One region of the Salinivibrio sp. ML290 genome, then DNA from elsewhere that is predicted to be linked to it. Evidence: predicted binding sites of a transcription regulator. Region 1 holds the regulator's gene; each other region holds the start of a gene.
The links. Region 1 encodes CRP, which controls carbon source genes, mostly activating them, when cyclic AMP is high. Its sites were predicted from a motif close to TGTGANNNNNNTCACA; they were not measured.
Positions count from the first base shown of each region.

Region 1 (11,019 bases):
GACAGAGCCCATGCCCAAGCGCTGTGCCAACGGAACCGCAATCACCGCGGCCAATAAAAAGACAAAAGCCACCGATAAGAGGTTGTTATCCATCCTCTCCTCCTTGTTGCGCCAACGGGTCGGCGAGCCAATCGGCGTAAATCTCGGCAAACGCATCGCGATCGGCATCGCCAACGCGACGTGCCCAGTGCAACACCAACGGCGGGATCCAATACATCCGACATAATGAGGCGGTTAACTCAAAGGGTTGCAATAACTCGGCCATCGAATATTTATTGTAACCTTGCTGGCTAAACGCTTCGGCCGCACCGCCAGTGGTCACCACAAAACGACAGGTTTTATCGGCCAACGCATCCCCGCCTTGTCCATGAGCAAACCCTTTCCCTAACACCACATCTATCCACTCTTTTAACAATGCCGGACAGGAATACATTTGCAGTGGATGCTGAAAGACCAACACATCGGCGTCAGTGACCAACGCACGCTCATGATGCACGTCCACCACAAAATCAGGGTATGCGGCGTAAATATCATGGACTGTGACATGGGCCAACGGCGTAATGGCCTCAATTAAGCGACGATTGGCAACAGATTCATCGGGGTCGGGGTGAGCAAAAATCACCAGTACCTTGGGAAGAGAGGGGCTTTCAGCCTTATCTCGGGGCATAGGCTTCCTTGTCGTTATGATTATTGTAAGAACGCAATCTGTTCATTTATTCTATGTTTTTAACTTTAACACACAAATATGCCCCGTCTGTGTCTGACCAGTGGGATGACGCGGTAGAATTTGGCAATCCTCGTATCAAGCTGGTATAACGACCGCGCAACCATGCGCATCCATCAACCCGAGACAGACTGAGAAATCATGATTCGCTTCTCCGACATTCAACTGCTTCGCGGTGGTAAGCCCCTGCTTGACCACACTTCTGCCACTATTTCGCCAGGCGACAAAGTCGGTTTGGTGGGGAAAAATGGCTGTGGCAAATCTAGCCTGTTTGCATTGCTGCGCCATCAATTATCGTTGGATGCCGGCAATTGTGACTATCCGAGTCAGTGGCAGGTAGCATGGGTGGCGCAAGAAACCCCAGCACTCGACAAAAGCGCACTTGAATACGTCATTGATGGCGATAGCGAATACCGCGAGCTACAGCAAGCCTTACGCGACGCCGAAACCCGTGATGATGGTAATGCGGTAGCGATGTTGCACGACAAATTGGATGCGATTGGTGGTTATACCATTGAAGCACGCGCTGCGAGTCTGCTTGATGGTTTGGGCTTTAGCCAACCACAAATCCACTGGTCACTCACCCAATTCTCAGGTGGCTGGCGAATGCGGCTGAACTTAGCACAAGCGCTATTATGCCGCTCTGATCTACTGTTGCTGGATGAACCCACCAACCACCTAGATCTCGATGCGGTGATGTGGCTGGAAAAATGGCTACAGCAATATCCAGGGACCTTGGTGTTGATCTCTCACGACCGGGACTTTTTGGATCCTGTCGTCAACCGTATTATTCATATTGAGCACCAACAGCTTAATGAATATACGGGTAATTATTCCGACTTTGAACAAATGCGCGCGCAAAAATTGGCTCAACAACAGGCGCAGTACGAAAAGCAACAAAAGCAAATTAACCACATGCAATCGTATATTGATCGCTTTCGCTACAAAGCGACCAAAGCCCGTCAAGCGCAAAGTCGGATTAAAGCCCTTGAGCGGATGGAGAAGGTATTGCCCGCGCAATACGATAACCCATTTAGTTTTACCTTCTTCACCCCGGATGCCTTACCCACACCGATTTTGATGATGGACAAGGTGGCGGCTGGTTATGATAAGACCCCCATTATTGAAAACATTCGCCTTAACCTGGTGCCGGGGGCGCGCATTGGCTTACTGGGGCGCAATGGTGCGGGTAAATCAACCCTGATTAAACTGCTCGCGGGTAGCCTACCCGCCATGGCCGGTGAATTAACCTACTCGCAAGGGGTGAAAATTGGCTATTTTGCCCAACACCAACTTGATACGTTGCGGATCGACGATACGCCACTTCAGCACCTAAACCGGTTAGCCCCTACCACTGCTGAGCAAACCTTGCGTGATTTTCTCGGCCGGTTTGGCTTTCAAGGCGACAAGGCGCTCGAGCCCATCGGTCCCTTTTCTGGAGGCGAAAAAGCCCGCTTGGTGCTCGCTTTGCTGGTGTGGCAAAAACCGAACCTACTGCTACTCGATGAGCCCACTAACCACCTTGACCTGGATATGCGCCAAGCATTAACGCTGGCTTTACAGTCCTACGAGGGCGCGATGGTGATTGTCAGTCACGATCGCTTTTTGCTGCGCGCCACTACCGATGACTTGTACTTGGTCGACAATGGCGCAGTGCTACCCTTTGATGGAGACTTGAACGATTATCATCGCTGGCTGACCGATCAACAGCGTGCTGATCGCGCTGAGAGCAAAAAACAAGCGGCCGCGGAGAAAACAGCACCGCAACAAACCCAAGTGGATCGCAAAGCGCAAAAACGCCGCGATGCCGAATTACGCAAGCAAACGGCGCCTTTGCGGAAAAAAATTGACAATCTCGACACACAGATAGAACAACTCTCTGCCATTATCAGTGACGCGGAAAGCCAGTTGGCGGATCCTGAGATTTATCACAGTGATAACAAAGCGCGACTCACGGCGCAATTGCAACGTCAAGCGGATGCCAAATCGACGCTCGAAGAGGTGGAACAAGAATGGATGGAGCGACAAGAAGAGCTGGAAGCCCTGGAGGCGACATTCACTCAAAGCTAACCCCTGGGATGGCGAACCCCGCCGACCTGTGGCAGTTTTGTTTACATCATTATGGCAAGCCAGAGGTGAAACAAGCCTGCCTCAAGCTCCAAGACGAGCACCAAGGTAACGTCAACCTTGCCTTGTTGCTCGCCTGGATTGAGCAACATGGCTACGGCCTTGCCCCCGAGAGCCTGAGCCAACTCAAACACGCGTTGAGCCGATCGGAGCATTTGCTTATTGCCTATCGTCACCTGCGGCGAGATTTGAAGCCGCGGGTCGGCAGTGGACAGTACAAAAAAATGCTTAACTTTGAGCTCAGCTTAGAAAAATTCCAACAGCAGGATTTAGTCGAGGCCCTAAATCGTCAAACCTGGCTCACGGATACCGCCTCTCCTCTCGCCTACTATTGCCGTCAGCTGTCACCATCAGCACGCAACCTATATACATCACTGAGGGTGACGCCCGCCGAGGAAGAGGGAAGTAACCATGATGACACCGTTTAGACCCATTCCCAGTGCACGGAATGCGCACCTACAAACCTTGTTGCCTCGCTTTCTGCGTCGTGCCCCGCTTTTCACCCCTCGCTGGCAGCAATTTGATCTGCCCGATGGCGATTTTGTTGATTTGGCCTGGACACATCAACCGCAACCTGGGCAGCCGATTGTTGTTTTATTCCATGGCTTAGCCGGCAGTTTCGACAGCCCGTATGCCAACGGCTTGCTCGCCGCGTTCCAACGTCAAGGTTGGTGCGGCGTAGTGATGCACTTTCGCAGCTGCAGTGGCCGCCTTAATCGTGCCGCGCGGACCTATCACTCTGGAGAAACCCAAGACGCACGTGCCTTCTTAACCTATTTGCGTGAGACCTATCCAGAGAGTCAAATTGGCGCGGTCGGGGTTTCCTTAGGGGGAAACATGCTGGTACGTTATCTGGCGGACTATCACGATGATCCCATCGTGACCTGTGGTTGCGCAGTGTCACCCCCACTTGACCTAGCCGCGTGCTCGATGCGTATCCAGAAAGGGTTTTCCCGTGTTTATCAAGCCTATTTGTTGCGCTCGATGCGACAAACCCTTGCTGAAAAGCTGACCCGTCATCAGCAAGTCGGCCGGTGGCATGCGGGAGAACGCCCAACGATCAATACGTTGTTTGAGTTCGACCAAACTGTCACTGCCCCGCTTCATGGCTTTGACGATGCACACCATTATTACCGTGCCTGCAGCGGCCTTTCCGTGCTTAATGCCATTAAGACACCGCTGGCCATCATTCATGCCAAAGACGACCCGTTTATGACCGACGCGGTGATCCCAACGTCCCCCTTACCCGCCAATATCGACTACCAACTCACAGAGCATGGCGGCCATGTTGGTTTTGTCACGGGAAGCTGGCGCCAACCTCAGTTGTGGCTTGAGCAAGCGGTGCCCGGCTGGTTAGCGTCTTATTTGCCGCATGAGTCACTGAGCAAGACGGCACGTTAGTGCCATCAAAGGAATCAAAGAGAACCACTGCATTTACTGGTATGATCGGGTAAAATGCGAGCCAATTCACAACATTCGCATCACGCACCCTCGCGTGCCATCCTGAGATAAATAAAAGGTGATGTAGTATGATGGTTCCATGGCAGTCGATTCCCGACGAAACACTGACAGCGTTAATTGAGCACTTTGTATTACGGGAAGGAACCGATTATGGTGAGCAAGAAGTCAGCTTTGCACAAAAAGTTGATGATGTTCGCCAACAATTACAATCCGGAGACGCCGTGATTGTGTATTCCGAGTTGCACGAGACAGTGGATATTCGTCGTAAAGCAGCACTCGGCTCTTAGCATCGCAGTACACGCCGTATCGCGATACAAATTCAGACTGAATGACAGGGCGCGTCATGTCGGCTAAACATCCAATTATTGCGGTTACTGGTTCGTCAGGAGCCGGTACCACCACTACCTCGGAGGCCTTCCGTAAGATGTTCCAGATGATGAACATCAAAGCGGCCTGGCTAGAAGGGGACAGCTTTCACCGTTTTACTCGTCCCGAAATGGACGTGGAGATCCGTAAAGCGCGTGAACAAGGCAAGCATATCAGCTACTTTGGCCCCACCGCCAACGACTTCCCTCGACTAGAGCAGTTTTTTCGTGAGTATGGCGACCAAGGCACGGGAAAATACCGTCGCTATTTACATACCTTTGATGAAGCGGTGCCCTATAACCAAATGCCTGGTACCTTCACACCATGGCAAGACTTGGCCGACAATACCAATGTATTGTTTTACGAAGGATTGCACGGCGGGGTGGTCGACGGTGACGTCAATGTTGCGCAACACGTCGACCTCTTGATAGGTATGGTGCCCATCGTCAACTTAGAGTGGATTCAAAAATTTGTCCGCGATACGCGCGATAGAGGTCACTCTCGTGAAGCGGTGACCGACTCGATTGTGCGCTCAATGGATGATTACTTGCACTATATCACTCCGCAATTTTCTCGCACCCATATCAATTTTCAGCGCGTTCCCACGGTAGATACCTCAAACCCATTAAATGCCAAAGGGATCCCGTCTTTGGACGAGAGTTTTGTGGTGATCCGCTTTCGTGGGATGAAAAATGTCGACTTCCCCTACCTGTTGCAGATGATCACTGGGTCGTTTATGTCACGGCATAACACCTTAGTGGTGCCTGGGGGAAAAATGGGCTTTGCGATGGAATTGATTATCCGTCCATTGATCCAACAATTGATAGAAAAAGGCAAGATTGGCTAAGGCGTAGCGCATCCATGATGTATTACTTCTCAAGCCGTGATCTTAGCCACGTTTTTGCCAGATTTTTAGGCGGTTGGCCTAGATCAAAATCAAGAAATCACCAACAAAAAAAGATACACTCTTGTTAACATACAGTGAGCTTGTAGCCCGCGTTCAGACTTCGTATTCTGTGCAATGATCTGATGGGTTACCCCTCAGACAAAGATAGGACGTTGTTGCCGGGCAACACATGCAGAGGAAATAAGTTATATGGTTCCAGGAAAACCTCAAACAGACCCTACACTCGAGTGGTTCCTTTCACATTGTCATATTCATAAGTATCCGTCTAAAAGCACGCTTATCCATGCAGGTGAGAAGGCGGAGACCTTGTATTACATCGTGAAAGGGTCTGTGGCCGTACTGATCAAAGATGAAGAAGGCAAGGAAATGATCCTGTCTTACCTTAACCAAGGTGACTTCATCGGTGAGCTCGGGCTTTTCGAAGAAGACCAAGAGCGCACTGCTTGGGTTCGCGCTAAATCACCGTGTGAAGTGGCAGAAATTTCATTTAAGAAGTTCCGCCAGCTCATCCAAGTTAACCCTGACATCTTAATGCGCCTGTCTTCACAAATGGCGCGTCGTTTGCAGGTAACTAGCCAAAAGGTAGGGGATCTCGCCTTCCTGGACGTCACAGGGCGCATTGCGCAAACCTTGTTGAACTTGGCGAAGCAGCCAGATGCCATGACACACCCTGACGGTATGCAAATTAAGATCACCCGTCAGGAAATTGGCCAAATTGTCGGCTGTTCGCGTGAAACCGTGGGACGTATTCTAAAAATGCTGGAAGAGCAAAACCTCATTTCCGCACACGGTAAAACCATCGTGGTATACGGCACACGCTAATTGCGCCGCTCTCTGTATCACCAACCGACGCCCTGGCGTCGGTTTTTTTATCTCCACTTTCTGGCAAGCACGCGGATAGCTTCTAAACTCAAAACGATATTGTTAACACTAAATTAACAAGGTGTCGTTTATGAAAAAAGTGATAACTGCCCTCACCGCCCTCGCGCTCTCTGTGTTTTCAGTCCATGCCGCATCCAATACCACGATTGTACACCCCGAGCCACGCGCTGGCTCAGCGCTTGACCTCTATGCCATTGAGCTGATTGAATTTCTTGCTGAAAAATCGGGAGAATCTGTCACCTTACAAGCCTTTGACGGCCAAATTGGCTCTCAGTCTCGTAAAGTGGAGATGCTCAAGCAAGGCAAGCTCACTGTCGACTGGCTTGGTGCCGACCGTACACTGGAATCGGAACTGATCCCCATTCGCTATCCCGTGTTTCGTGGTTTACTCGGCCATCGCCTGTTTATTACCAACCAAGCCACTGAGCCCCAACTCGCTCAGATAAATAGCGCGGGTGATTTGCAGTCTCTTACCATGATTCAGGGACAAGGCTGGGCCGACGTCAAAGTGCTCAAGTCAGCAGGATTTCGGGTACGTGAGATATCGAGCTTTGAAAACATTTTCAAAGTGGTTGACACAGGCCGTGCCGATCTCTTCCCTCGAGCCTTGATTGAGCCTTTTAGTGAATTAGCCGAGCGGCCGCAATACGGTAATCTGTTAGTTGACCCTCACCTGATGCTGATCTATCGCTTCCCAATGTTCCTGTTTGTGTCTCCGCAGCACGCTGACGTCGCCGAGATGTTAAATGGCGCTTTTGAATCGGCATACCAAGACGGATCATTTATTGAGTTTTTCAATAATGCGCCTTTAGTTAAGGAAACCTTTGAAAAGGCCAACATTGGTGAGCGTACTGTCATCCGAGTTGACAACCCTCACTTAAGCAACGAAACACAAGCGATTCCAGACACGTTTTGGCTCGACATCGAGGTCCAATAGACAATAAAAAGGGAGCGTATCACACGCTCCCTTCTTGCCATGATGTCGATAAGCAATGCGTGACGCACTAATGGGTGCTTTCAAAAATTTTGTCTGCCGAAGCAGCCACAAAGCCCTGATAGAGATCACCATTGGGCAACACATACCGCTTAGCAAACTCGTAAAAGCCACCTGGGATGGTTTGCGTGCAATCAGAGAAAGCAACCGGCACACGATCCGCCATGGTAGAGGATTGCTCCAGATACACAGATGCATCACCTTTGACTTCCCCACCTGACTCGTTAATCGCAAAGCCATTGTCACGCAATGTGTTGTTCACCGATTGGCAATCATCATGTGCATTAAGCTGATTTACACTCACGGTAAAGTGGTTGGCGCCATAGCCGTGTGCAGCGACCCAAGACGCATATTCACTCTCTTCGGCAAGCGTTTGATAGGTTGCCCAATCAATATCCCATAGACGACCCTGATGGAGAAAATCGCTACCTGTGAGTGACGACTCATCGACCTGTGCCACCAGCTTCTCAACAATCGCCTGAAGCGCGGGCGAGCATTGCTCGACCATCAACTCACTGATAAAGACTTTCGGCATCAGAGGATCGGGGTGCTCAAAATGACAAGCATTGAGCTTTTTCGCTTCAAAGGTATAGTCACCTTTTTGCTGATACCCCAAGGCGAGAAATGGACGCGCAAGTACCTTTAGCCCAACCTTAGCCAAACCAAATGTCCGTAAGGCAATATGATCATTGATCAAAGGTTGCCCTTCCTCTAATAAGGCATGCACCTTATGTGCCGATGGGCACAGACGGTTGATGTAGTCCTGCCACAGTTTGTCGAATAACGCTTGGCCACTGTCCATGTTGCTCTCCTTAGTCCTGTTGAGTCGGTATACCGGGGGCGAACGTTTCGGGCAGTACCACCTGCTCCCCTTCCATTGACGCCATCGGATAGGCGCAATAGTCCGCTGCATAGTAAGCACTCGGGCGTAAGTTCCCTGAGGCACCCGGCCCACCAAATGGCGCATCACCGCTAGCGCCCGTCAATTGACGGTTGCGGTTAACAATCCCTGCACGAATATGGTCAAGGAAATATTGCCATTCACCATCGTCTTCACTGATAAGCCCGGCAGACAATCCATAACGGGTGTCATTGGCTTTGGTCACCGCATCGGCCATATCGTGATAACGCTGTACTTGTAGAAGCGGGCCAAAATACTCTTCATCCGGTAACTCTTGAATGCCGCTCACATCCAGAATGCCTGGTGAGATCACCGCATCATGTAGGTGCTCGCACTCAATCACGGGTTTTGCGCCGAGGTCGACCAACTTTTGCTGTGTGGCCAGAATACCCTCCGCCGCCGCGACCGAGATCTGCGCCCCCATAAACGGCGCCGGATCATCAAACTGACCGCCTACACGTACGGTTTTTGTCCACTGCGCCAGACGCGTCAAGATCTTGTCGCCCATTTCACCCTCAGGTAATAGCAAACGGCGCGCACAGGTACAGCGTTGACCCGCACTGAGATAAGCCGACTGAATAATGGTATAAACCGTCGCTTCTAGATCACCGAACTGGTTACTGACCACCAAGGGATTATTCCCCCCCATTTCCAGCGCCAGCATCTTATCAGGCTGACCGGCGAATTGGCGGTGGAGGATATGGCCAGTATTGGCGCTACCGGTAAATAGCAGTCCGTCGATGCCTCGGGCTTGTGCTAAAGCCTCGCCGGTATTACGGCCACCTTGTACCAGATTGATAAGGCCATGCGGCAGCCCCGCCTCTAACCAATACCCCAGTGTTTTTTCCGCGACCTTTGGCGTTAGCTCTGACGGTTTGAACACCACACTGTTGCCCGCCAATAGCGCGGGGACAATGTGGCCATTAGGAAGATGCCCCGGGAAGTTGTAGGGACCAAAGACTGCCATGACGCCAAGAGGACGGTGGCGCAACACAGCTTGCGTGCCATTGACATCTTTTTCGCGTGAGCCCGTTCTCTCGTGGTAGGCACGCACCGAGATCGCCACTTTGCCGATCATGGCCCCGACCTCGGTTTTTGTCTCCCAAAACGGCTTTCCCGTTTCTTCAGCAATGGTGCGTGCCAAATCGTCGGTGTTGGCCTTCACGACCTCAGCGAAACGCTCAACCAGCGCTTGGCGCTCGGCAAATTCAGTATTACGCCAAAGAAGAAAGGCTTCACGTGCGGCGCTAACCGCTTGTTCAACCTGGGGGCGCGTCGCTTCTTCACCTTGCCAAATACACTGACTATCAAAGGGATTTTGCGAGGTCATCACCTCGCCCTCGCCTTTAATCCATTCACCGTTAATCAGATGGCCTGCTGATTGCTTTGTCATCTTATCCCTCCATGGCAATCAAACGCAGCTGATCGCCTTCTTTTACATTCAATGCGTCTGCCACTGCTGGGCTGATCACCACCTGATTGGTTTCGTGATCCATCGCCGCTTTGGCTGCCGTCGCGCGGAAGCCGGAAAAGTCGGTGTTCGAAATCAAGAAATCTTGCGCGCTGCTGTGCTCTCGTAAGCTCGCGGTGGCTGTAAAGGAGTGTCGTACGGATTCGATATTGTGGCGCAAACACTCCACCGTTGGGCCAGCATCAAAGATGTCGACATAACCGCGACAAGAAAAGCCCTCTTTTTCCAACAAGCGCAGTGCTGGACGGGTATTTGGATGCACTTGCCCAATGACGGCACGTGCTTCTTCACTGAGTAAACTCACGTAAATGGGTAATTTTGGCATCAAGTCGGCAATAAAGCCCTTGGCTCCAATCCCGGTGAGGTAGTCAGCCAACGTGAAGTCAATGTTAAAGAAGTTATCCTTTAACCATTGCCAAAACGGCGAGTTGCCATCGTCATCCGACACGCCACGCATTTCTGCAAACACAACGTCAGCAAAACGCTCGGGGAATTGCGCCAACATTAAAAATCGGCACTTCGACAAAAGCTTGCCATTTAAGCCGCCACGAAACTCGGGGCGCATAAACAGGGTGCAAATCTCGGTCGCGCCCGTGTAGTTGTTACCAAAGGTCAACACTTCCACAATGTTGTGTACATTCAGTTTGCGCGATGAATGCACGACCTTGGTGAGATGATAACTGTAAAATGGATTATCGAGGCCAATCGCCGCTTCAATCCCAGTCGTCCCGGCAATTTCGCCGGTTTCTAAATCTTCAGCGACCATCAAATACCCTTCCGGGCCTGGTTCAGTCACCTTTTTGGCAAAGCTTTCCAGCGAATTATCAATTCGCCCTTGGAGCAAATCGGCATCCACCGGCAATGAGGTAAACCCATGGCCGGAGGCTTCCGCACACAACATCAGTGCATCAAAATCTGATGCACGGATAGGCCGAATAACTAACATCTCAAATCCCTCCGAGTGTGGTGAGGTCGCTTATCCTGCAACGACCTTCGCAATTGCGCGCTCTAGGCGTGCCATCCCTTCTTCAATATCGGCTTTGGTAATCACCAATGAGGGGGTAAAACGGACAACGTTGGGGCCAGCGACCAGCACCAATAAACCTTCTTCACCCGCGGCGACCAGAATATCTCGCGCATGGCCTTCCCAGTCTTTATTCAGCGCAGCGCCCAATAACAGGCCTTT
Region 1 is NZ_MUEY01000009.1:92,368-103,386, reverse strand. It holds gene kefB (glutathione-regulated potassium-efflux system protein KefB) at 1-93, opposite strand, end outside; gene kefG (glutathione-regulated potassium-efflux system ancillary protein KefG) at 86-667, opposite strand; gene BZG23_RS10120 (ABC transporter ATP-binding protein) at 866-2,794, shown strand; gene BZG23_RS10115 (TIGR02444 family protein) at 2,803-3,279, shown strand; gene BZG23_RS10110 (hydrolase) at 3,263-4,252, shown strand; gene BZG23_RS10105 (YheU family protein) at 4,381-4,599, shown strand; gene BZG23_RS10100 (phosphoribulokinase) at 4,656-5,525, shown strand; gene crp (cAMP-activated global transcriptional regulator CRP) at 5,775-6,407, shown strand; gene BZG23_RS10090 (FAD-dependent oxidoreductase) at 6,538-7,404, shown strand; gene BZG23_RS10085 (DUF1338 domain-containing protein) at 7,472-8,263, opposite strand; gene astD (succinylglutamate-semialdehyde dehydrogenase) at 8,274-9,755, opposite strand; gene astA (arginine N-succinyltransferase) at 9,757-10,779, opposite strand; gene BZG23_RS10070 (aspartate aminotransferase family protein) at 10,810-11,019, opposite strand, start outside.

Region 2 (11,019 bases), on a different contig from region 1:
GTGATACCGGTATATCGCGTTCGCCTTCAACGGGGATCCACAAGACGCGTGACAGTTTTTGCCGCACATGGCTATTTTCCCAGCGCACCCCCGCGATCCCAGTGAGCGGCGCAACGCACACAAAGGTGGTTTCCAGCGGCTTACCATCGCCGTTGACCGGAATTGTTTTTAGCTCAATGCCTAAATGCGCAAAGTCTTGTTCGGGTTTGCTGCCGGCGTTGGCGCCCAAACAGGCCTCGAGTAGCATGCCAATCCAACCTTTCTCTCGCGTGAGTGAGGCTGGACAAGGGATCGACAGTGTCTCGCTGACTTCGCCAAGGGTCAGACCGGCGAGGGCGAGCGCACGCTCCATCAATACCTGCTCGGATGCGGGGGGCTGTATCACTGTGCTGGGATCCTGCTCGTTACGTTGAGAGCGTGCATTATCAAGAACTGCTGTATTGGCTGCAAGTCGATCCTACCCTTGATGATCCTATCCGTACGCTTGTAGTTATCCACAGATGAAGGATGATTGATAGGATTCCTGACTATCATGATCAAATATACAGTACGTAAAGGAGGGTTAAAATGTGAAAAATCGCGAACTTGCCGTTTTTTTGCGCTATTGGTGTGGATAATTTTCTGATTGGTGGATCTTTAAGCGATCTGTGTGTATTTGACGATCGCTCGATCTTAAAAAAGATCCTTTTGTTGTGGGGTGGTTTTAATTAACTGATTATTAATACATTTATTGTTTTTTGGTTCGCTTTTAATTCTATGACGCGATCCTTAATCGTTCGAGAAGTGAACTTTTTCTAGGCTTCTTCACAAATCTATCCACAGAAAGCGTGAATAAATGTGCGCAAACTCTCATTGCTATGTTTATAACTTCCTGTTAGGGGCTGAGTTATCCTCAGATGACGACGAGTGCGCAAAAACAACGCTCAATCCACAATGTTTGTTTACCCTTCACCGCTTTTTGTGAAAAAATCAGGTTCAGTAGAGATTTATCATTGAGGTCGTCCAGTGATTGATGGCGATGGCTATCGTCCCAACGTGGGGATAGTAATTTGTAACGGCCACGGTCAAGTTCTCTGGGCTCGTCGATATGGTCAGCATTCATGGCAGTTTCCACAAGGTGGCATCGATGAGGGGGAAAGCCCTGAACAAGCGATGTACCGGGAATTGTATGAAGAAGTGGGGCTGACTAAAAAAGATGTACGCATCTTGGGGACTAGTCGACATTGGCTACGCTACAAGTTACCCAAACGCCTTGTGCGCTGGGATTCCAAGCCCGTGTGTATCGGGCAAAAGCAAAAGTGGTTTTTGCTCAAACTTGAATGTGACGAGTCACGCGTTAATGTCTCGCGCGGGGGGACACCAGAGTTTGATGGCTGGCGCTGGGTGAGCTATTGGTATCCAGTGCGGCAAGTGGTGGCATTTAAGCGGGAAGTGTATCGGCGTGCGATGAAAGAATTCGCGCCACTTGCGATGCCGTTTAAAGAACGCAAACCTCGGCGTCGACACAAGCGAGGATAAATGTAAGGAGAGATTGGGTGCTCACGCAGTTAAGGAATATTGTGCAAAGTGTGGCGGCGTCTTCAGATCTTGAGCAGGCGTTACACACCTTGGTGCAACAAACTTGCGTGGCGATGCGTACCGAGTGCTGCTCCGTTTATCTTGCCAATGCCGAACACCAACAGTTTGAGCTTATGGCAACACAAGGCCTCGACCCTTGTGCACAAGTGTCGATGGCATTTGGCGAGGGCTTGGTCGGTGTGGTGGGTCAGCGTGCTGAGCCTTTAAATTTGGCGTACGCGCGCAAGCATCCCGCGTTCAAACCCTTCCCCTCCACCGGCGAAGATGCCTTTCAATCCTTTCTTGGCACGCCCATCATTTATCGCAAAAAGGTGTTGGGTGTGCTGGTGGTGCAACAACATCAACCCCGCCAGTTTGATGAGAGCGAAGAGTCCTTTCTCGTGACCTTAGCCGCGCAGTTGGCCGTGGTGTTTGCGCATGCCGATGCCCAAGGTGGCTGGCAGGGAGCGCCGTCTCCCGTGTTGCTAGAGGGAATGCCTGCGTCGCCGGGCATTGGGATCGCACAAGCATGGTGTGATGACTCTCAACCGCGGCTTGAAGAGGTGGCGCCTGCTTGCCACCTAGATACACAAGGTGAACTCGACAGACTGGACGCGGCGATTGACGATGCCAGTACCGAGTTTCGCCGTCTGCGTAAACGCTTTGATAAAGAGCTGCAAAAAGACGCGCTGGCGATTTTTGATTTGTTTGTTCATCTGCTTAACGATCCTATGCTGCGTGAAGACATGACAGTACGGGTCCAACAAGGGGATGCCGCCACTTGGGCGGTGAGACAAACGGTTGAAGCCTTTTCTGCCCGTTTTGCCGCGATGGATGATCCTTACCTAAAAGCCCGAGCGGGCGATGTGAAAGAGTTAGGACAGCGGCTGCTTTACTTTTTAATTGCGCCTGCGGGGAGTCCACCACCGGTTTCGACGCCCATTGTGCTGTTGGCGCGAGAGCTAACGGCGGGCATGTTAGCGTCCATTCCTCGCGCGTTGCTCACTGGTGTGGTGGCGGAAGAAGGGGCGGCGAACTCACACGCCGCGATCTTGGCGCGTGCGTTGGGGATCCCGGCGGTGATGGGCGTCAGCTTTTCGCCCGCTAAGCTTCATCAAAAAACCGTGATCCTCGATGGCCACAAAGGGGTGTTGATGATCGAGCCCGCTGAGGCATTGATCAATGAATACCAGCACCTCGTGCAAGAGGAAGCGAGCCTACAGTCTACGTTTGAGACGGCACTTGCGGCACCAGGACATACTCAGGATGGCACGCGTATTGAAGTTCACTTAAACGCCGGCTTAAGCGCCGATAGCCAGATTGCAATCAATCAAGGCGTTGACGGTGTTGGGCTCTTTCGTACGGAAGTGCCGTTTCTGATGCAGCGCCGTTTTCCGTCTGAAGACGAGCAGGTCAAACAATACCGTGCGATTCTTGCCAGTTACCCTGATAAACCTGTGGTGATGCGCACCTTAGATATTGGCGGCGATAAACCATTACCGTATTTAAGTGTTGAAGAGGACAACCCGTTTTTAGGCTGGCGCGGGATCCGTTTTACCCTCGACCACCCGGATATCTTCTTGATTCAAGTTCGCGCCATGTTGCGTGCCAGTATTGGTTTTAACAACCTTAAGCTATTGCTGCCGATGATCTCTGGGCGTAACGAGTTATTGGAAGCCAAGGCGTTGATTAGCCGTGCTTATCAAGAGGTCAGCCAAGAGGCACACCAAGCTGGACAAAGTATCAATATCCCTTTATTGGGGATCATGGTTGAAGTTCCCTCTATTCTTTATCAGCTCGATAACATTGCGCGCGATGTCGATTTTCTTTCGGTCGGCACCAATGATCTCACTCAATATCTATTAGCGGTCGATCGCAACAATGCGCGCGTGGCTGATATTTTTGATGCGCTGCACCCCTCGGTATTACACGCATTAGCGTCGATTGCCGCTGTGGGGACCCGTCATCAGCTTCCGGTTAGTGTGTGTGGAGAGCTAGCCGGCGATCCGGTGGGGGCGTCTTTGCTGGTGGGGTTGGGGTATCACCAGCTCAGTATGAATACCCGCAACGTCGCCAAGATTAAGTATTTGCTAAGCCGTTTACCGCACGCGCATTTAGTCACGCAGGCCAAGCAGATGCTAACTCTGGATCAGCCAGACGAGATCCGCGCTGCCACTGAAGCCTTTCTGGCCGCGCAAGGGTTAGAGGCGTTGGTCAAAGTCGGACAGCTGCGATGATAACCAGCTTAACGGCCCTACTTTTTGTAGTGTGTATGCTGCTGGGTGCCTGCGTGGGGACGTTGTCTGGCCTTCTGGGAATTGGTGGCGGGTTGGTCGTCGTGCCTGCGCTGACCTTTCTCCTCCCCGTGTTCGGTATTGCGCCCACTGTGGTGATGCCCATTGCGCTCGCTACCTCGCTCGCGACCATTGTACTGACGTCGAGTGCCTCTGCTTGGCGCCATTTTCGTCTGGGGAATGTTCACCTTGAGGCGGTTAAAGCGCTCGTCCCTGGCATGATGCTGGGCGGCATCTTGGGGGCAGGGCTTGCGGATCGGCTGCCACACGATTGGTTGCCCCGCCTGTTTGGCGTGATAGTGCTCGCTATGGCGCTACAAATGTTGCTCAATCGGCATCCCTATCGCGCGCGTCCTTTACCGCATTGGCTGCGACTGTCCTTTGCGGGCACGCTGATCGGAACACTTTCTAGCTTGGCGGGGATCGGGGGCGGCTCGTTTACCGTCCCATACCTGCATTGGCGCGGAGTGAGTATGCACCAAGCCATTGGCAGTGCCTCGGCGGGGGGCGCGGTGTTGGCGCTGGGTGGCATGATGAGTTTTATGTGGTTGGGCTGGCGTCAAACGGAACCCTTGCCCGCGCTCAGTGTCGGATATTTGTATTTGCCTGCGTTGCTCGGCGTCGTGTCAACGTCGGTATTGATGACACGGGTCGGTGCTCGACTGGCGGTGAGACTACCCACTGCGCAAATAAAACGTATTTTTGCCGTCTTTCTTGTTATTGTCGGCGCCAGCATGTTGTTGAAATAAAGGATCCCATTCATGGCCGAAGGCTACATTACCTTTCCGTCAATCGACCCCATCTTATTTGAACTTGGTCCGGTAGCCGTGCGTTGGTACGGTTTAATGTATTTACTTGGCTTTGTGTTCGCCTTGTGGCTTGCGAATCATCGTGCGGCCAAACCGAATAGCGGTTGGAGCAAAGAAGAAGTCAGCGATCTCCTTTTTGCTGGCTTTTTGGGCGTCGTGCTCGGGGGACGTATTGGCTATGTCCTATTTTATCAATTTGATGCCTTTATTGCCGATCCGCTGTTTTTATTCAAAGTGTGGACCGGTGGCATGTCCTTCCACGGGGGCTTGCTGGGTGTGATCACCGCCATGGCGTGGTACGCGCGTAAAACTCAGCGTCACTTTTTTACCGTTGCTGACTTTATCGCGCCGCTGGTACCGTTTGGACTGGGCGCTGGTCGTCTAGGGAATTTTATCAATGGTGAACTTTGGGGACGGGTGACCGATGTCCCGTGGGCGATGGTATTCCCAAGTGGTGGCCCTTGGCCGCGGCACCCCTCACAGCTCTATGAGTTTGCGCTAGAAGGTGTCGCCCTGTTTGTGATCCTCAACCTCTACATCAAAAAGCCGCGACCGATGGGCGCAGTATCAGGGCTTTTCTTGGCTGGCTACGGGACGTTCCGCTTTATTGTGGAGTATTTCCGTGAGCCAGATGCGCACCTAGGCTTGTTTGCCGGCATTTTCAGTATGGGACAACTGTTGTCATTACCCATGATTATTGCGGGGGCAGTGATGATCGGATGGGCTTACAAGCGCACGCCTGCACCATGATTAATGGCGCGTAATCAGATATACTGTTTATCACACCAAGGCACCCTATGCGGTGCCTTTTGTTCGTTTGGCCAATGATAGGAAACACTATGAAGCAGTATCAGGCTTTGATGCAGGATATTCTCGATAATGGGACGGATAGAGGCGATCGCACGGGCGTGGGAACACGGTCAGTGTTTGGTCGGCAACTGCGGTTTGACCTTGCCGCTGGCTTTCCGCTACTCACCACCAAAAAACTCTACACGCGTGCCATTATCCATGAGCTTTTGTGGTTCCTTAACGGCGATACGAACGTTCACTATTTACAAGAAAATAAGGTGCGTATCTGGGATGAGTGGGCGACTGAAACCGGCGATCTTGGCCCCGTTTATGGCGCGCAGTGGCGCTCTTGGGCGTGTCCTGATGGCTCGACCGTGGATCAAATCGAACAACTGATCGCGCAAATTAAAACGAAACCTAATTCACGTCGTCATATCATTACCGCTTGGAACCCTGCTGATTTGCCTGATGAGTCGATAAGCCCAACCGAGAACGCCGAACAAGGCAAGATGGCCTTGGCGCCTTGCCATTGCTTGTTCCAGTTCTACGTGGCTGATGGCAAGCTTTCATGCCAGCTTTATCAGCGCAGCGCCGATTACTTCTTGGGTGTGCCGTTTAACATTGCCAGCTATGCGCTTTTCACTCATATGATTGCGCAACAATGCGATTTAGCGGTGGGCGATTTTGTCCATACCTTTGGAGACGTGCACCTTTATCATAATCATTTAACCGACGAGATTGTTTACGAGCAACTAAAACGTGAACCGCGTGCACTACCTCGCTTGGTGATCAAACGTAAACCGGCGTCTATTTTCGATTATCAAATTGATGATTTTGAGATTGAAGGGTACGAGCCGCACCCAACGATTAAAGCACCGATAGCCATTTAGTGACGTCTTATCGGATTCACGTGTCATATCGCGACATCTTTATCTGACTTACTTTGGTGTCTCCAATAAAAAAACCACCGCACGGGCGGTGGTTTTTTGCGCTTGGGCGGGAGGTCAACCCATCACTGTGACAACAGCACAATGCTTCCTGGAACAATCACAAAGACGAGGCCGATGTACGCCAGTACCGCCGCTTTTGATTTGGCTGCCAATTGGCCTAACCAGTCGGCCCCTTTGAGCGGCAATTCACGCAAGAACGGAATACCGAAAATCAGCGTCGTCGCCAAGATGTTGAAGCTTAAGTGCACCAACGCGATTTGTAGGGCAAAGACCGCGAATTCACCGGTAACCGCCGTGGCGGCGAGTAGGGCGGTAATACAAGTCCCAATGTTGGCGCCTAAGGTGAAGGGGTAGATGTCACGGACTTTTAGCACCCCTGAGCCGACTAGCGGCACCATTAAGCTGGTGGTTGTCGATGAAGACTGCACCAAAACAGTGACCACAGAGCCTGAGAAAATACCGTGCAGTGGACCACGACCAATCGCGTTCTTCAGCATGTCTTTGGCACGACCGACCATCAGTTTTTTCATCACTTTGCCCATGATGGTAATCGCAATCACGATGGCAGCAATCCCCATGACAATCATGATAGCGCCACCAATGTTACCAGGCAGAGCGGCTTCAAGCGGTGATTGCACCGCGTTAACCACGGGTTTTGTCAGCGGCTTAACAAAGTTCAAACCTTTAATGCTCATGTCACTGGCTTGCGTCAGCGGTGAAACCAACCACTCGGAAATCTTGTTCAGCAAACCGAACGCCATCTCTAATGGCAGGAAGATAGCAACGGCAAAAAGGTTGAAGAAATCATGGACGGTGGCGCAACTAAATGCGCGACTAAACTCCACTTTACAGCGGGCATGCCCAAGGCTCACGATCGTGTTAGTGACCGAGGTGCCTACGTTTGCGCCCATGACCATTGGAATCGCGGCTTCAACCGGGAGGCCACCTGCGACTAAGCCAACTATAATAGAGGTGACTGTGCTTGACGATTGGATCAATGCGGTAGCAACAATACCAATCATTAAGCCAGCTACGGGATGAGAAGCGAACGCGAAGAGCGTCTTTGCTTCGTCGCCGACGGCCCATTTAAAGCCGCTTCCTACCATGGCAACGGCCACCAGTAGGAGGTAAAGCATGACGGCAAGCTTGGTCCAACGGAACCAATTTGAGGAGCTCTGGGTTGCCTCTACCGCTGTAGCATGGGGAGTCATAAGATATCTCCGTGACAGTTCGATGTCAGTTTAGTGTCAAAGCAAAAATCTGCGGCGATAGTAAGAAGGTAATATTTCAGAAATATGACACAAATACTGCAGTGGTTTGAAAATCCGATCTGGACGAGGTTATCAGTGGAATTCGCGCCAGTTAGCTTGCTGATTTTAAGTATTATTTGTGCCCGTTCGGTGCCGTAAAAAAATCCGTGGAAAAAATGTAACAGGGAGGCGCACGTTGACACTATGCTAAACACAGGGCGGTTAGCAAGGATAAAAAAGATTAGACTGCGAATAAATCAATGGTAAGTTAGTTTTGATATCGGTTTTTCCGATGTTTACTATCAGAACAAACGATTTTTCTAAAAGTGGTCTGGCTGACTAGACTACGGAAATCCACTTTTTTTGTATGGAGTGCTTAAATGACTGATGTCATTCGTCAGTTTCTGAAAATGGAATCCGCAGGAGGTATTGTGCTGATTATTGCGGCGGTATTGGCGATGTTCGTAGCGAACTCGGATCTACAGCCTTTATATGACAGCACCCTTCATACCTATATAGCCGGTTTATCGGTTGGTCATTGGATCAACGATGGCTTGATGGTGATTTTTTTCCTGCTGATTGGTTTGGAAGTGAAGCGTGAGTTGGTGCAAGGTGCCTTAAACTCGAAAGACAAAGCGACCTTCCCGGCGGTCGCCGCCATTGGTGGGATGCTCGCCCCCGCATTGGTCTATTTAGCCTTTAACTGGGGTGACCCTCTCGCGGTATCGGGGTGGGCGATCCCGGCCGCGACCGATATTGCCTTTGCCCTCGGTGTTTTGGCATTGCTGGGTAATCGTGTACCGTTGGCGCTAAAGGTCTTCTTGCTCGCACTGGCGATTATTGACGATCTTGGGGTCATAGTGATCATCGCGCTGTTTTACAGCAGTGATCTATCAGTGATTGCGTTAGCCAGTGCGTTTGCTGCTACCTTAGTCTTGGTGGCGATGAATATGCGCAAAGTCACCAGTATCACCGCGTATGTGGTGGTTGGTTTGGTGCTGTGGTTCAGTGTTTTACAGTCAGGTGTTCACGCGACCCTCGCCGGTGTCGTGCTTGGTTTTGCCATCCCACTGAAAGGAAAAACGGAGGATGACCCATCACCGTTGAAAAAAATGGAGCACGCCCTCCATCCTTATGTGTCGTATTTGATCTTGCCTATCTTCGCCTTTGCGAATGCCGGGGTGTCTTTGGATGGCGTCTCTTTGGCAAACTTAACCGAAATGTTGCCGTTAGGTATTGCATTGGGTCTGCTGATTGGTAAGCCTTTGGGTATCTTTAGCTTTAGCTGGGCAGCGGTGAAACTCGGCATTGCCAAATTACCAGCACGTGTGAATTTCACCCACATCTTCGCGGTGTCAGTGCTTTGTGGTATTGGTTTTACCATGTCTATTTTTATCTCGTCACTGGCCTTTGTCGGTGTGAATGGCGAGTTCGTCACACTCTCTCGTCTGGGGATCTTGATAGGATCAACCTTGGCCGCGGTGATTGGTTATGCGGTCTTGCACTTTGCATTGCCCCCAGCCAGCGCGCTTGCTGATGAACGAGGAGACGAGTATGAAGAAGGCGACACTAGCATTGATTACTAGCCTGGTTGCCGTCTCTGGCTCTGCCATGGCGGCGAACCAAGAGATGTACTGCCACGGAGAAAAGGATAACAGCGACGTGTGCCAAGCCTACTTAGCGGGCGTGGCAGATGGAAAAGCGATGACGGCCTCATTAAACGACACAGATAAAGCCGAAAATGGGTCGAGCTTTTCAGAGCGTGCGTTAGAGCATCGTGCTGGAGAGCGGGTGAGAAAGCCGCTCGATAAAGATGATGTGAAAGACTAAAACGAGCATGAAACTTGAAGGCGCCAGAGGGGCAGCGTAAGCTGCTCGTCTGGCGTTTTTTTATCAATCAGCATGGCTCACCTAAACTACAACCACCTCTACTATTTCTGGATGGTCTGCAAGCAAGGTTCGATCACCCAAGGGGCGGACAAACTTTGTTTAACACCACAAACTGTGACAGGGCAAATCCGAGCGCTGGAACAGCGCTTAAATGGCAAGCTTACTAAACGCAATGGCCGTTATGTTGAGCCCACCGAACTGGGTCAGCTCGTTTTTCAATATGCGGACCGTATGTTTGGCTTGAGTTATGAGATGCTGGATATTGTTAACTATAGCCAACAAGAAAACATCTTATTTGATGTAGGGGTGGCTGATGCCTTATCTAAGCGTTTGATCAGTCAAATCTTGCTTCATGCTATCCCGAACGATAATGCCATCCACCTACGTTGCTTTGAATCGACGCACGAGATGCTACTCGAACAGCTCTCTCAGCATAAATTGGATATGATCTTGTCCGACTGCCCAGTCGATTCCACGCAACAGGCGGGGTTATTTAGCGTCAAGCTTGGTGAGAGTAGCATGAGTTTGTATTCCTCTAATCCCGCAGAGCCCCCCGATGTGCCGCTACCTATCCGTCTTGCCACGCAAAAAATATTGATGCCGAGTAAAGCAACCGCTATGGGACGAAAACTCACACAGTGGTTTGATCAACAAGGCATCGTGCCCAACATACTGGGTGAGTTTGATGACTCTGCACTGATGAAAGCATTTGGCATTAGTCATCAGGCGTTATTCATTGCGCCCACCACCTATGCCGAGGAAGTGACGCGCCTCGGGCAAGCCGTACAAATTGTCGAGTTGAGTGCGGTCAAAGAAGAGTACTATGTGATATTCGCCGAGCGAATGATCCAGCATCCGGCGGTCAAGCGGATTTGTGAGGCAGATTACAGCCGCTTATTTGTTTAGTTACAGATTGGCATAAAGATCGTGCTAGACTCGTGGCAATGAGTATTAATGAGTGATGGAAGTTGAATGGATTTAGCCCGCATGCAGCAGAATGGGCCGAAGGCGGTAAACCTGCTCAAGGCCATGGCCAACGAGAAACGCCTGTTCATTCTGTGTTATCTACTGCAAGGAGAGTTGTCGGTTGGGCAGCTGGTGGAGCGAGTGCCTTTAAGCCAGTCGGCGCTGTCTCAACACCTTGCTTGGCTTCGAAAAGATGGCCTAGTGGCCACGCGTAAAGAAGCGCAAACCGTGTATTACTCGCTAAAAAGTGATGAAGTTGAGGCGGTTATCCAGTTATTACATGATCTGTATTGTAAGGAAACCGTGGATTCACCCAACCCTTAAGCAATAAAAAAACCGGCCGAAGCCGGTTTTTTTTATCTCTTTGCAAAGAGCAAAATTACAGCGCTTTAATTTGTGCTGCGAATGCTGCTTTGTAACGAGCTGCTTTGTTCTTGTGGATCAGGCCTTTGGTGGCTGAACGATCAAGAATAGGCTGAACTTGTGCAAAAGCAGCAGTTGCTGCTTCTTTGTC
Region 2 is NZ_MUEY01000005.1:110,442-121,460, reverse strand. It holds gene mutH (DNA mismatch repair endonuclease MutH) at 1-382, opposite strand, end outside; gene rppH (RNA pyrophosphohydrolase) at 1,006-1,518, shown strand; gene ptsP (phosphoenolpyruvate--protein phosphotransferase) at 1,536-3,794, shown strand; gene BZG23_RS06580 (sulfite exporter TauE/SafE family protein) at 3,794-4,600, shown strand; gene lgt (prolipoprotein diacylglyceryl transferase) at 4,613-5,410, shown strand; gene BZG23_RS06570 (thymidylate synthase) at 5,500-6,339, shown strand; gene BZG23_RS06565 (Na/Pi symporter) at 6,462-7,610, opposite strand; gene nhaA (Na+/H+ antiporter NhaA) at 8,030-9,235, shown strand; gene BZG23_RS06555 (hypothetical protein) at 9,204-9,479, shown strand; gene nhaR (transcriptional activator NhaR) at 9,552-10,445, shown strand; gene BZG23_RS06545 (ArsR/SmtB family transcription factor) at 10,512-10,829, shown strand; gene rpsT (30S ribosomal protein S20) at 10,885-11,019, opposite strand, start outside.
Region 2: rppH (RNA pyrophosphohydrolase) is a predicted target of CRP. The motif match lies at 837-852, and genes of this name have one in related genera.

Region 3 (11,019 bases), on a different contig from region 1:
TCCCATCGGCCACACAAGGTTTTGATAGCTGGACCATTCAGTCAGGCTATCGTTACCCACTCAGTAATGTATCTGTTTATATGGGCACGCAACTGAAAAGCGAAAACGACCAACACACCACGCAACAAGGGTTGTTAAGCGGGATTGAGTACCGTTTTACCGACAAGCTGCGCCTTTCGAGTCAAATTAGCCGCGATAATGACGATACCCTGATCAATCAGTGGGGCGTCAGCAGTCGCTACCAGTTGAGTGAGTCAATTGATGTGAATGCCGGGCTAGATGTCGAGTTTCGTCCCGAAACCTCCCCCGAATCGATTTACCAACTCGGGGTTGGGTTGCACTTTTAACCCGCCGCCCAGATTAACTGATCAGTGGCTCTGCACACACAATCACGCCATTTAGATCGGCATACAGATAATCACCTGCCCTCACAGACACGCCGTTTAACGCTAACGCGACATCCACATCGCCCTGATCGCGTTTTTGCGTTTTTATCGGACAGACACCCAGAGCCTTAATTCCGATCGGCAAGGTCGCTAGCGTCGCCGCATCGCGAACCGGCCCAACGATGACGACGCCTGCCCACCCATTATCAACAGCGCTTTGTGCGATAAGATCGCCCAGCAAGGCTCTATCCATCGCACCAGAGCCATCCACTACCAGCACCTGGCCCTCACCTGGGGTAGCCAGCATCGCCTTCACTTTGGAATTATCCTGATAGCAACGTACTGTACGAACTTGGCCTTCAAAGCAGCAATGAGCGCCATAGTTCTGCCACTGCAGTGGGATCCATTGCACCGCCTCCGGGTGGTTGTCACATAAGTCCGGCAATTTATCGTCCATGATGCCTTTCTCCTTTTTCGTTGTGGGAAAGAGTTAGCGAGTGGCTGCCGTGAACAAGGATGAAAAACGCACGTTCAGTGATTGCGGTGTGAACGCATCCATCAAAACAGGCAACAACCATAAACTATCATTCTCTACCCAATAGATGGCATTTTGTTGCCATTGTTGCGCCAATAACATGGCTTCGTGCTTATCCACAGCAACCGCAAAACCCGGCTCATACCAACTCCCATCCGGCGCCCCACCATTCATTGGCCAATAGCGTATCCCTTGTTGTGTCATTGCACTTTCAAGCTGAGCATTACGCGATTGATTCTCTTTCTCATATAAAGGTTGGCTACGCGGATTAAATGCGGTAAGAATAGCAAATGCTTCGGCATCTGGCGCTTGAGGAGCGTGAAACGCGATCGATTGGTAAGTTTTCCACAATTCTTGCTGGTTATCAGGATCACACATTGTTTACACCTACTCGTAACGCATACTATGCTTAGTGACTAATTATGCGTCATTATTCAGAAAGTTAAGTTAAAACGCGTCGCTAACTGACATTTAACATGCTTTTGATTGGGGTCAATAAAGGATGAAAAAAATCATCAACCCTTATCCTAATATATTGTTAGCGTGCTGTTAAATGAATACAATTGGCGATAATTAATGGATATCAGAGTGATTGGCTTGGTGGTGCACTCATACTGCCACGCCCCGTCTTAAGCTGGAACTCACGGTGCGTTGTCTAGCATCGACGAACACTTCTCTATGGATGGCGTGCCATATGTTAGTTGCGAGATTCGCGGTAGACACTCCTCGCATTTTTGTAATTTTTTTTCACAGGCTAGACAGTCTAGACTGTGAAGTGCAACCGGATTCTATTTAGATATTAGGTATCGCCAATGCAAACCCCGCAAATTCTGATTGTAGAAGATGAACAGGTCACACGTAACACGCTGAAAAGTATCTTTGAAGCGGAAGGTTACAATGTGTTTGAAGCCAGCGATGGCGACGAAATGCATCAAGTCCTGTCTAACCATCATGTTCACTTAGTGATCATGGATATTAACTTGCCAGGTAAAAACGGCTTGTTGCTCGCGCGCGAATTGCGTGAACAAGGTGACATGGCGCTGATGTTCCTCACTGGGCGTGACAATGAAGTCGACAAGATTCTCGGGCTCGAAATCGGTGCCGACGACTACATTACCAAACCATTCAACCCACGCGAACTGACTATCCGTGCGCGTAACCTGCTCACACGTGCCATGAGCAGTGTCAACGACAGCGAAGAAAAGCGTAACGTCGACGTGTATGTCTTTAACGGTTGGACACTCGACATCAACAGTCGCTCGCTCATTAACCCAGAAGGGGAAACCTTTAAGCTGCCTCGCTCTGAGTTCCGCGCCCTGCTTCACTTCTGTGAAAACCCAGGCAAAATTCAGACGCGTGCTGAGCTGCTTAAGAAAATGACGGGTCGTGAACTTAAGCCGCACGATCGTACCGTGGATGTCACGATCCGCCGGATCCGTAAACATTTCGAATCGCACAATGACACACCAGAGATTATTGCGACCATCCATGGTGAAGGTTATCGCTTCTGCGGTGAAATCGAAGAGCAATAAAGAGTCGTTGAGAGACAGTGCATGGTTTAATGACTGCGTGTCGAACTCAAGAAAAAGGCGCCGATTAAGGCGCCTTTTTTCTCTTTGTCGCTTGCTGGTTTCTCAGTGGGCTCGCCAGCCAGAAGCGCTACGCTTGCTCGTCTAACCACGCTTTTAGCACATCCAGGTCGTGCTGATAGCCATCTTTGATTTCATCAATCCAATCCGCAATGTTCTCCCACCACGCGGGGAGGTCGGGTGACTGTGCTTTTTGCGCCACTTTTTGAATATGCTTGAGTCCCACCGACCCTGCAGCGCCTTTAATTTTGTGCGCTTCAGAAACAATGCCTTCTTGATCTCGTGCCGTCATATTCGAGTCGAGGATGGCGATGTACTCTGGCATGGTTGACTCAAACATCTCAATGCTTTGTTTCACAGGGTCTATACCCACTAACTCCACATACCCAGTGAGCATATCCATATCGAGTAACCGCTCTGCTTGTTCATTCGCGATAGGACGGCTCGGCGCGGGCTCATTCACACTCTCGACGTCTGTCACCATGTTTGATGACAAAGCATACTGCTCAATCACCTGGTTAAGCGCACTCACACTAATGGGTTTGCTGATCGCATCGTCCATTCCGTTGGCAAGATAGCTATTTTTGTCATTAATAACATTGGCGGTCAGCGCAACTAAAGGTGGCAGTTGCGCATACTGCTCTCGCCAAGTAGCCGCGATATCAAAACCGGTCATATCGGGCAGTTGAATGTCGAGCAGCGCCAGATCAAACGCGTCTGGCGAGAACACATCTAACGCCGACTGCCCATCGCGAGCGACGGTCACCTGGTGCCCCAAACTCTCAAGCAAGCTGGTAGCAACAGTAATATTGAGCTCAATATCCTCCACCAATAAAATACGCAGCCTGCTTTCCACTGGGGTGAGTGCCGGTGTTTCGTCTTCTCCAGGCTCACTCAATGGCACCTTGACGGTAACCGTAAAGGTACTCCCCTCGCCCTCTTCACTGTCGAGGGTAATATCCCCCCCCATCAAACGGGCCAATTTACGCGATACCGCCAAGCCAATACCTGTCCCAACGGCATGCAGGTTTTCCCCTGCCTGTTTAACTTGGTAATACATGGCAAAAATCTTGTCTTGTTCATCCGCGGGGATCCCGATACCACTGTCTTCAACGTCAAAGCATAAATGGGCTTGGTCACCGTCCACTTCCGCGCTGACTGTAATGATCACACAGCCTTGCTTGGTAAACTTGACCGCATTACCGACGAGGTTCCATAGGATTTGCCGCAGCCTCGTCGTATCAACCGCCACATAGTCAGGGAGTTCGGTCACTCGCTCAAGTTCAAAACGTAAGCCCTTTTGCTCGGCCATCAACCCTGAAATATTGTCGATTTCGGTAACAAACTCATTTAAATCCACACTGGTGGGATGCAGAGAAAGACGTTTGCGATCAGATTTGTCTAAATCAATGATGTCGTTAAAAATATTTCCCAACGTGATCGCACTGACATAAATCGTCCGCAGATAATTACGTTGCTTATCATCCAAGTTTGACTCCAGCAACATGCGGCTTAGGCCAACAATCCCATTGAGCGGGGTGCGCAATTCATGACTAATGGTGGAAATAAACGCTGTTTTTTCTCGGCTCGCTTTTTCCAGCGCATCTTGGTAGCGCTTACGCTCGGTAATTTCTCGCCCAAAACCAAGCAGCCCAAGGTGCCGCCCATCTCGGGCAAAGAAAGGCACTTTGCGTAATTCAAAATAGGCTTTACGCCCGTCTTGATATTCAAGCCATTGCTCGTAGGTTATCGACACATTGGCGTCAAACACTTGCTGGTCGGTTTCGACCACTTTTTCAGCGATATCTTCGCGATAAACGTCCCAAGGTGTCAGCCCTTTGAGCGTTTTCTCGTCATAACCGGTTAGCTCTTCCATCGCTCGGTTACAGCCCGAGAACTGACCATCAGCGTTGCGGTAGTAAATCAAATCTGGGGAAGCATCAATGAAAGAGCGGAGTAAGGCGGTTTGCTCCGCCAGCTCCAACTGCGCTTTTTCACGCTGATAAACTTCATTTTCAAGATCTTTAATCGCCTGCTGCCGCGCACTCTCCGCTTTCTCACGCTCTTCTATTTCCGAGTTGAGTTGCTCAATATTTTCGGTGAGTTGGCGGTTAAGGCGCATATCACGCGCACGCATTTCTTCCAGCTTAGAAACCAGTTTTGATAACCGCTGACGAGACTCCTCCAGTTGATCAACCACCACCGACAAAAAATAAACCGCCCACGGCGTGATCACCAGGCCAAAGAAAACAGAGCGAATGATATCAATATTTTGAACCGTGCCCTCAAGGACTAAGGTAATCCCCACTTGCACCACTACCGCGAGCGCCACGAGCGCCAAAGCCAGTAGCATGCTAAAGCGCACTATGCCTAACTTGACTAGTAGGTCGACGTAATATTGGGCAAGGACTTTAAGTTGTTTCATATAGGCTTATTAACCGCCAGATTCGAAGTGAATTGATTCAGCCACCGAGGCTCGTTGCTTGTTTGATGGGCGAGAATGAGAGGCACCTTGCAGCACACTCACACGATTGCGGCCATGTCGCTTGGCTTGATATAACGCACGATCCGCGCATTGTACCAAATCGCCATAATCTTGATCCGGCGCTGGGATCATACACGCCGCCCCCAGGCTCATCGTCAGTTGCTGGGTGGATGCCGCGTCCAAGTGTTCGATGTTCGCCGCTAATATCGCTTGCCTCGCCCGTTCAGCCACATCCATCGCGCCGTTTAGCCCTGTCTGTGGTAAGACAATCGCAAATTCTTCCCCCCCATAACGGGCAACCATATCCATCGGGCGATGAACGGACGATTTTAGCGCCTTGGCCACTTGCTGTAAGGCCCAGTCACCCTGCTGGTGGCCATAGTGATCGTTGTAAAGCTTAAAATGATCTATATCGCAAAGAATAAACGCCAGGGGGGTCTGCTCTCTGGCGTGTGAACGCCACAGCGTGCTCAATTGCTCGTCAAGACTGCGTCGGTTAGCCACTTGAGTAAGGCTATCAACAAAGCTGAGCTCCTGCAGTGCCATGATGGCATCGGCTAACTGTTGTTGTGTCTCTTTCCGTTCGGTGATATCTCGTGCCATCAGCAGCACAGCCGGTGCCAACGTGACCGGATCTTGAATGCGTGACTTGGTCACCTCATACCAAGTTTGCTCACCTGTATCCGTTAAAATGACATCTTCATAGGTAATGGTTCCACCCGTTTCTAACACCTGTTTATCACGCGCTTTGTGTTGATCAAATATCTCCGGATCCACCACATATTGCGCCGGTGCATTCTCGAGCGCTTCAATGGTGGTGCCAAGCGCATCGGCGTACGCTTGATTACACGCCAGGTGATAATAGTCTTGATCAAAAATGCCGATAGGGTCGACACTCGCTTGGAAAATCGCACTGAGCAAGTTACTTCGCTGCTCCAGCACTTGCTCAACCGAGTGACGCTGTTGTGCTTCTTTTTGTAACCGCTCCTGCATCTGGTGCCAATTGGTCACATCATGGCTAATACTCAATGTGCCTATCACTTCCTGCTTATCATTTTTAAGCGTTGTGATATTCGTTTCCAATAAGCAGCTCTGATCATGATGTTGTGTCGCCCAGGTACGTACTGTTCGCGGCTCGGAAAGCGGCTCACAGGCTTGCCAAAGCACTGCTTCTTGCTCACGGCCCTGCCAGAAGCGGTCAAAGGCGGCGTTCGTGCCCACCACGTTTCCCTCAACATCTTGAAAGCATACGAGCTCCGCCAAGGAATTAATCACGCTTAAAAGCACACCTTGTTCTTGTTGCTGCAGGTGCCATTGCGTGTTGGACTCAGAGGCAGAAAATGAAATGAGCCAGGCACGCTTGCCGCGACAGCGGATCGGCAAGCCAGATAAGGTCACCTCAACCCGCACCCGATTCGCGCCCGGGGCTCTGACTTTGGCTTCAACATTAGAAAATGGCTGAGGCCAACGCTGCGCCACAATAAAAGCGCGCACCGCTTGCTGCTGTTTTTCATTGGCGGTTTTAAACCGGTTGTGGCTACCTACCAGCGAAAAAGACTCCACACAAGGTGCATTGGCATACAAGATGTCACCATCATCGGCCGTGACAATCGCATGTGGCGTGTCTAACCCGGCCATGTAAACCCGCCAATCGGATAACGCCAGTGTCGCTCGACGCGCGCGCCAACCGTAGCCAAGCAAAGCGCCTAACACGAAAACCAAGCTAAAACTAAAAAACGCCATGCCACTCCTGTCTGCCTTATTACTGTCCTTGATCGTATTCACGCCCTACCTCACCGGCGACGTATTCTGCCACAGTTTTGATAGAACGCGTGATTGTCCTGTTCACAGCTTTGCGAATATCATTTGTTATTTTATTACATCAATTGACAGTGCTTTTTGCTATGAAAGAGAAAGCATATAACGCACCCTTCTTTATTCATCATCAAAGCTAGGATATCTACTCGAATTCGCCTTTTATTTAATAATTATTTAACAAAATGGCATAATTGCGAATAGATATTATTCATCAAAAAAACCACAATAAATACTTTTACATCAGTCGCTTACAATAAAGACATGCTTCTATCGCTATGCATAAAGGATGCATATAAAAATTTGACCTTTGCAAGGTTTACCGTTAATTTGGAAGGTCGCTGAATAGTGCTTTGCCTGTGTATTCTCTGTCAATCCATCGATAAAACAGTGAGTTAGAGTGTAAATCACCGACTTTTCTCGTTAAAAAATCACAACATAACGAGCGCACAGTCACAAAGCGAATCTGTTCAGAGTGGTCAGGAGGATCACGACAATAAATGCAATCACTGCGCGTAACGCAGTAGCAAGGGAGAATTGCAATGTCGCTGTACAACCCAATGCTGGAAAAAGATAACTGTGGTTTTGGCCTTATCGCCCATCAAGAGGGGGAGCCCAGCCACAAACTGGTTCGTACTGCTATCGCTGCACTTGACCGCATGACCCACCGAGGTGGTATCAACTCTGACGGCAAGACAGGCGATGGTTGTGGGCTACTACTGCAAAAGCCCGACCGCTTTTTCCGCCTTATTGCTGAGCAAAACCAATGGAAGCTGAGCCGTCTATATGCGGTCGGCATGATTTTTCTCAGTGCCGATCCGGCAAAAGCCCAACAAGCCAAACAACGCTTCGAGCAAGAAATCAACGCTGAAACGCTATCAGTGGTGGGATGGCGGACCGTACCGACCAACCCAGATGTACTCGGGGATATCGCCAAACAGTCTCAACCGGTCATTGAACAAGTGTTTATCAATGGTCCAGCAGGCTGGCGCGCACGCGATTTAGAGCGACGCCTGTATATTGCGCGTCGCCGTGCAGAACAAGCCTTGGCAGACGATGCTGACTTTTATGTCACCAGCCTATCCACACAAACCATTGTTTACAAAGGGTTGTGTATGCCAGCGGATCTGCCACGTTTTTACACCGATCTCGCGGATCTGCGCTTAGAGTCATCTATCTGCTTGTTCCACCAGCGTTTCAGTACCAATACTCAACCACGCTGGCCGCTCGCACAACCCTTTAGATACCTTGCCCACAACGGCGAAATCAACACCATTGAGGGGAACCGTCAATGGGCACGCACACGTGCATACAAATTTAACTCCCCTTTGTTGCCTGACTTACATCAAGCCGCCCCGTTTGTGAATGAATCAGGGTCTGATTCCTCAAGCCTCGACAACATGATGGAAGTTTTTCTCGCCGGCGGGATGGACTTATTCCGAGCTATGCGCTTACTGGTGCCGCCCGCTTGGCAAAATCACCCAGACATGGATGATGAACTGCGCGCATTTTATGACTTTAACTCCATGCATATGGAGCCATGGGACGGGCCGGCGGGCATCGTGATGTCAGACGGCCGCTATGCCGCCTGTAATCTTGACCGAAACGGCCTGCGTCCGGCGCGCTATGTGGTTACCAAAGATAAGTTTATTACCCTCGCCTCCGAGATTGGGATCTGGGATTACGCACCTGACGAAGTGTCAGAAAAAGGCCGCGTGGGCCCGGGTGAGCTTTTAGTGATCGATACCCGCGAAGGGAAGATTTGGCACTCAGGTGAAATCGATGATGAGCTAAAAAGCCGTCATCCGTACCGTGAGTGGCTGGACCAACATGTCCGTCGTCTCACACCGTTTGAAGACTTAGATCCTGACACCAGTGAAGGCAGCCGTAACCTTAAAGATGCCCAGCTTAAGACCTATCAAAAGCTGTTTGGGATGTCGAATGAGGAAGTGGATCAGGTCGTCAAAGTGCTGGGCGATATTGGCCAAGAAGCCACCGGCTCCATGGGTGATGATACGCCAATGGCCGTACTATCGTCGCGTCCACGCTGTGTGAGCGATTACTTCCGACAAAAATTTGCCCAGGTGACTAACCCACCGATTGATCCGCTGCGTGAGAACCACGTGATGTCTCTGGCCACCTGTATTGGCCGAGAAATGAATGTGTTCTGTGAAACCGATGGGCACGCCGAACGGGTCGCGTTTAAGTCTCCGGTCCTTCTGTTCTCGGATCTGGTGCAACTGCTCGAGCTGGACGATACCTATTATCGCAACAGCATTTTAGATATTAATTACGATCCGAACGAAAAAGATCTTCATCAAGCCATCCTCGATTTATGCGATCAGGCCGAGCGTTGTGTCCGTGATGGCACCGTTCTTGTGGTGCTCTCTGACCGCAGTATCAATAAAGATACGCTTCCGATTCCTGCGGCAATGGCGGTCGGTGCGGTGCAAAAACGCTTGGTTAACCAAAACCTACGCTGTGATGCCAACATCATTATCGAAACCGGCAGTGCTCGCGACCCCCATCAATTTGCGGTGTTACTCGGGTTTGGTGCCACGGCGGTTTATCCTTACTTAGCCTATGAAACACTGGCGAACTTGGTCGATATTGGCGCCGTCGATAAGCCGTATCGCGATGTGATGGTCAACTTCCGTAATGGCATTAATAAAGGCCTTTACAAGATCATGTCAAAAATGGGGATTTCGACCATTGCCTCTTACCGTTGCTCGCAGTTGTTCGAGGCGGTTGGCTTGCACCAAGATGTGATTGAGCTTTGCTTTAAAGGCGTGGCTAGCCGCATTCAAGGGGCCAGTTTTGATGATTTCCAACAAGATTTGATCAACCTATCTCGCCGAGCATGGATCAAGCGTAAACCGCTTGAACATGGCGGTCTGCTTAAGTATGTCCACGATGGTGAATACCACGCGTATAACCCAGATGTGGTGACCAACTTGCAAAGCGCGGTGCGATCTGGCGAGGCCATGGATTACAAAACCTACGCTAAAACCGTGAATGAGCGTCCTGTGGCAACCTTGCGCGATTTAATGCAACTGAAAAAAGCGGCCTCACCGGTTGCGCTCGAACGTGTAGAGCCGGCAACGGAGCTGTTCAAACGGTTTGACTCGGCGGCGATGTCTATCGGTGCCTTGAGCCCGGAAGCGCACGAAGCGCTGGCTATTGCCATGAACCGTCTTGGTGGCCACTCAAACTCCGGCGAAGGGGGCGAAGATCCACGTCGTTTCAATAGCGAACGCAATTCACGCATCAAGCAGATTGCATCTGGCCGTTTTGGCGTCACCCCGCACTATCTGACCAATGCGGATGTGCTGCAAATCAAGGTCGCGCAAGGCGCGAAGCCCGGAGAAGGTGGACAACTGCCTGGCCATAAGGTGACAGCAGAAATTGCTAAACTGCGTTTCTCCGTCCCCGGCGTGACCTTGATTTCGCCACCGCCGCATCATGATATTTACTCGATTGAGGATTTAGCCCAGCTGATCTTCGATCTCAAACAAGTTAATCCGCAGGCACTCGTGTCGGTTAAGCTGGTTTCAGAGCCAGGCGTAGGCACCATTGCCACCGGGGTGGCCAAAGCGTACGCCGACCTAATAACCATCTCAGGGTACGACGGTGGGACAGGTGCCAGCCCGCTCACCTCGGTAAAATATGCAGGTAGCCCATGGGAATTGGGGCTCGCTGAAACTCAGCAAGCACTGGTTGAAAACGGCTTGCGCCATAAGATCCGTTTACAAGTCGACGGGGGCCTAAAAACCGGTTTAGACATTGTCAAAGCCGCTATCTTAGGCGCAGAAAGCTTTGGCTTTGGTACCGCCCCTATGGTCTCACTTGGCTGTAAATACCTTCGTATTTGCCACCTCAATAACTGTGCAACTGGCGTTGCTACTCAGGATGAAACCTTACGTAGTGAGTACTTTAAAGGCCTGCCCGAGCAAGTGATGAACTTCTTCAAAGGCCTAGGGGAAGAAGTGCGCGAGCTGCTGGCCGAATTAGGGGTGGAAAAGCTCACCGATCTGATTGGTCGAACCGACCTCCTTGAGGCGGTTGATGGCTTTACCGCCAAGCAACTGAAGCTCGACCTAAGCCATATTCTCGATGCGCCAACGCCGTGGCCAGGTAAAACCTTGTATTGCAGTGAGCCTAACACGCCATTTGACAAGGCTGAGCTTAACCAAGCCCTGCTTAGTGAAC
Region 3 is NZ_MUEY01000002.1:219,369-230,387, reverse strand. It holds gene BZG23_RS03220 (hypothetical protein) at 1-347, shown strand, start outside; gene BZG23_RS03215 (putative 4-hydroxy-4-methyl-2-oxoglutarate aldolase) at 361-843, opposite strand; gene BZG23_RS03210 (DUF3293 domain-containing protein) at 877-1,299, opposite strand; gene arcA (two-component system response regulator ArcA) at 1,734-2,453, shown strand; gene arcB (aerobic respiration two-component sensor histidine kinase ArcB) at 2,581-4,935, opposite strand; gene BZG23_RS03195 (GGDEF domain-containing protein) at 4,945-6,738, opposite strand; gene gltB (glutamate synthase large subunit) at 7,353-11,019, shown strand, end outside.
Region 3: gltB (glutamate synthase large subunit) is a predicted target of CRP. The motif match lies at 7,253-7,268, and genes of this name have one in related genera.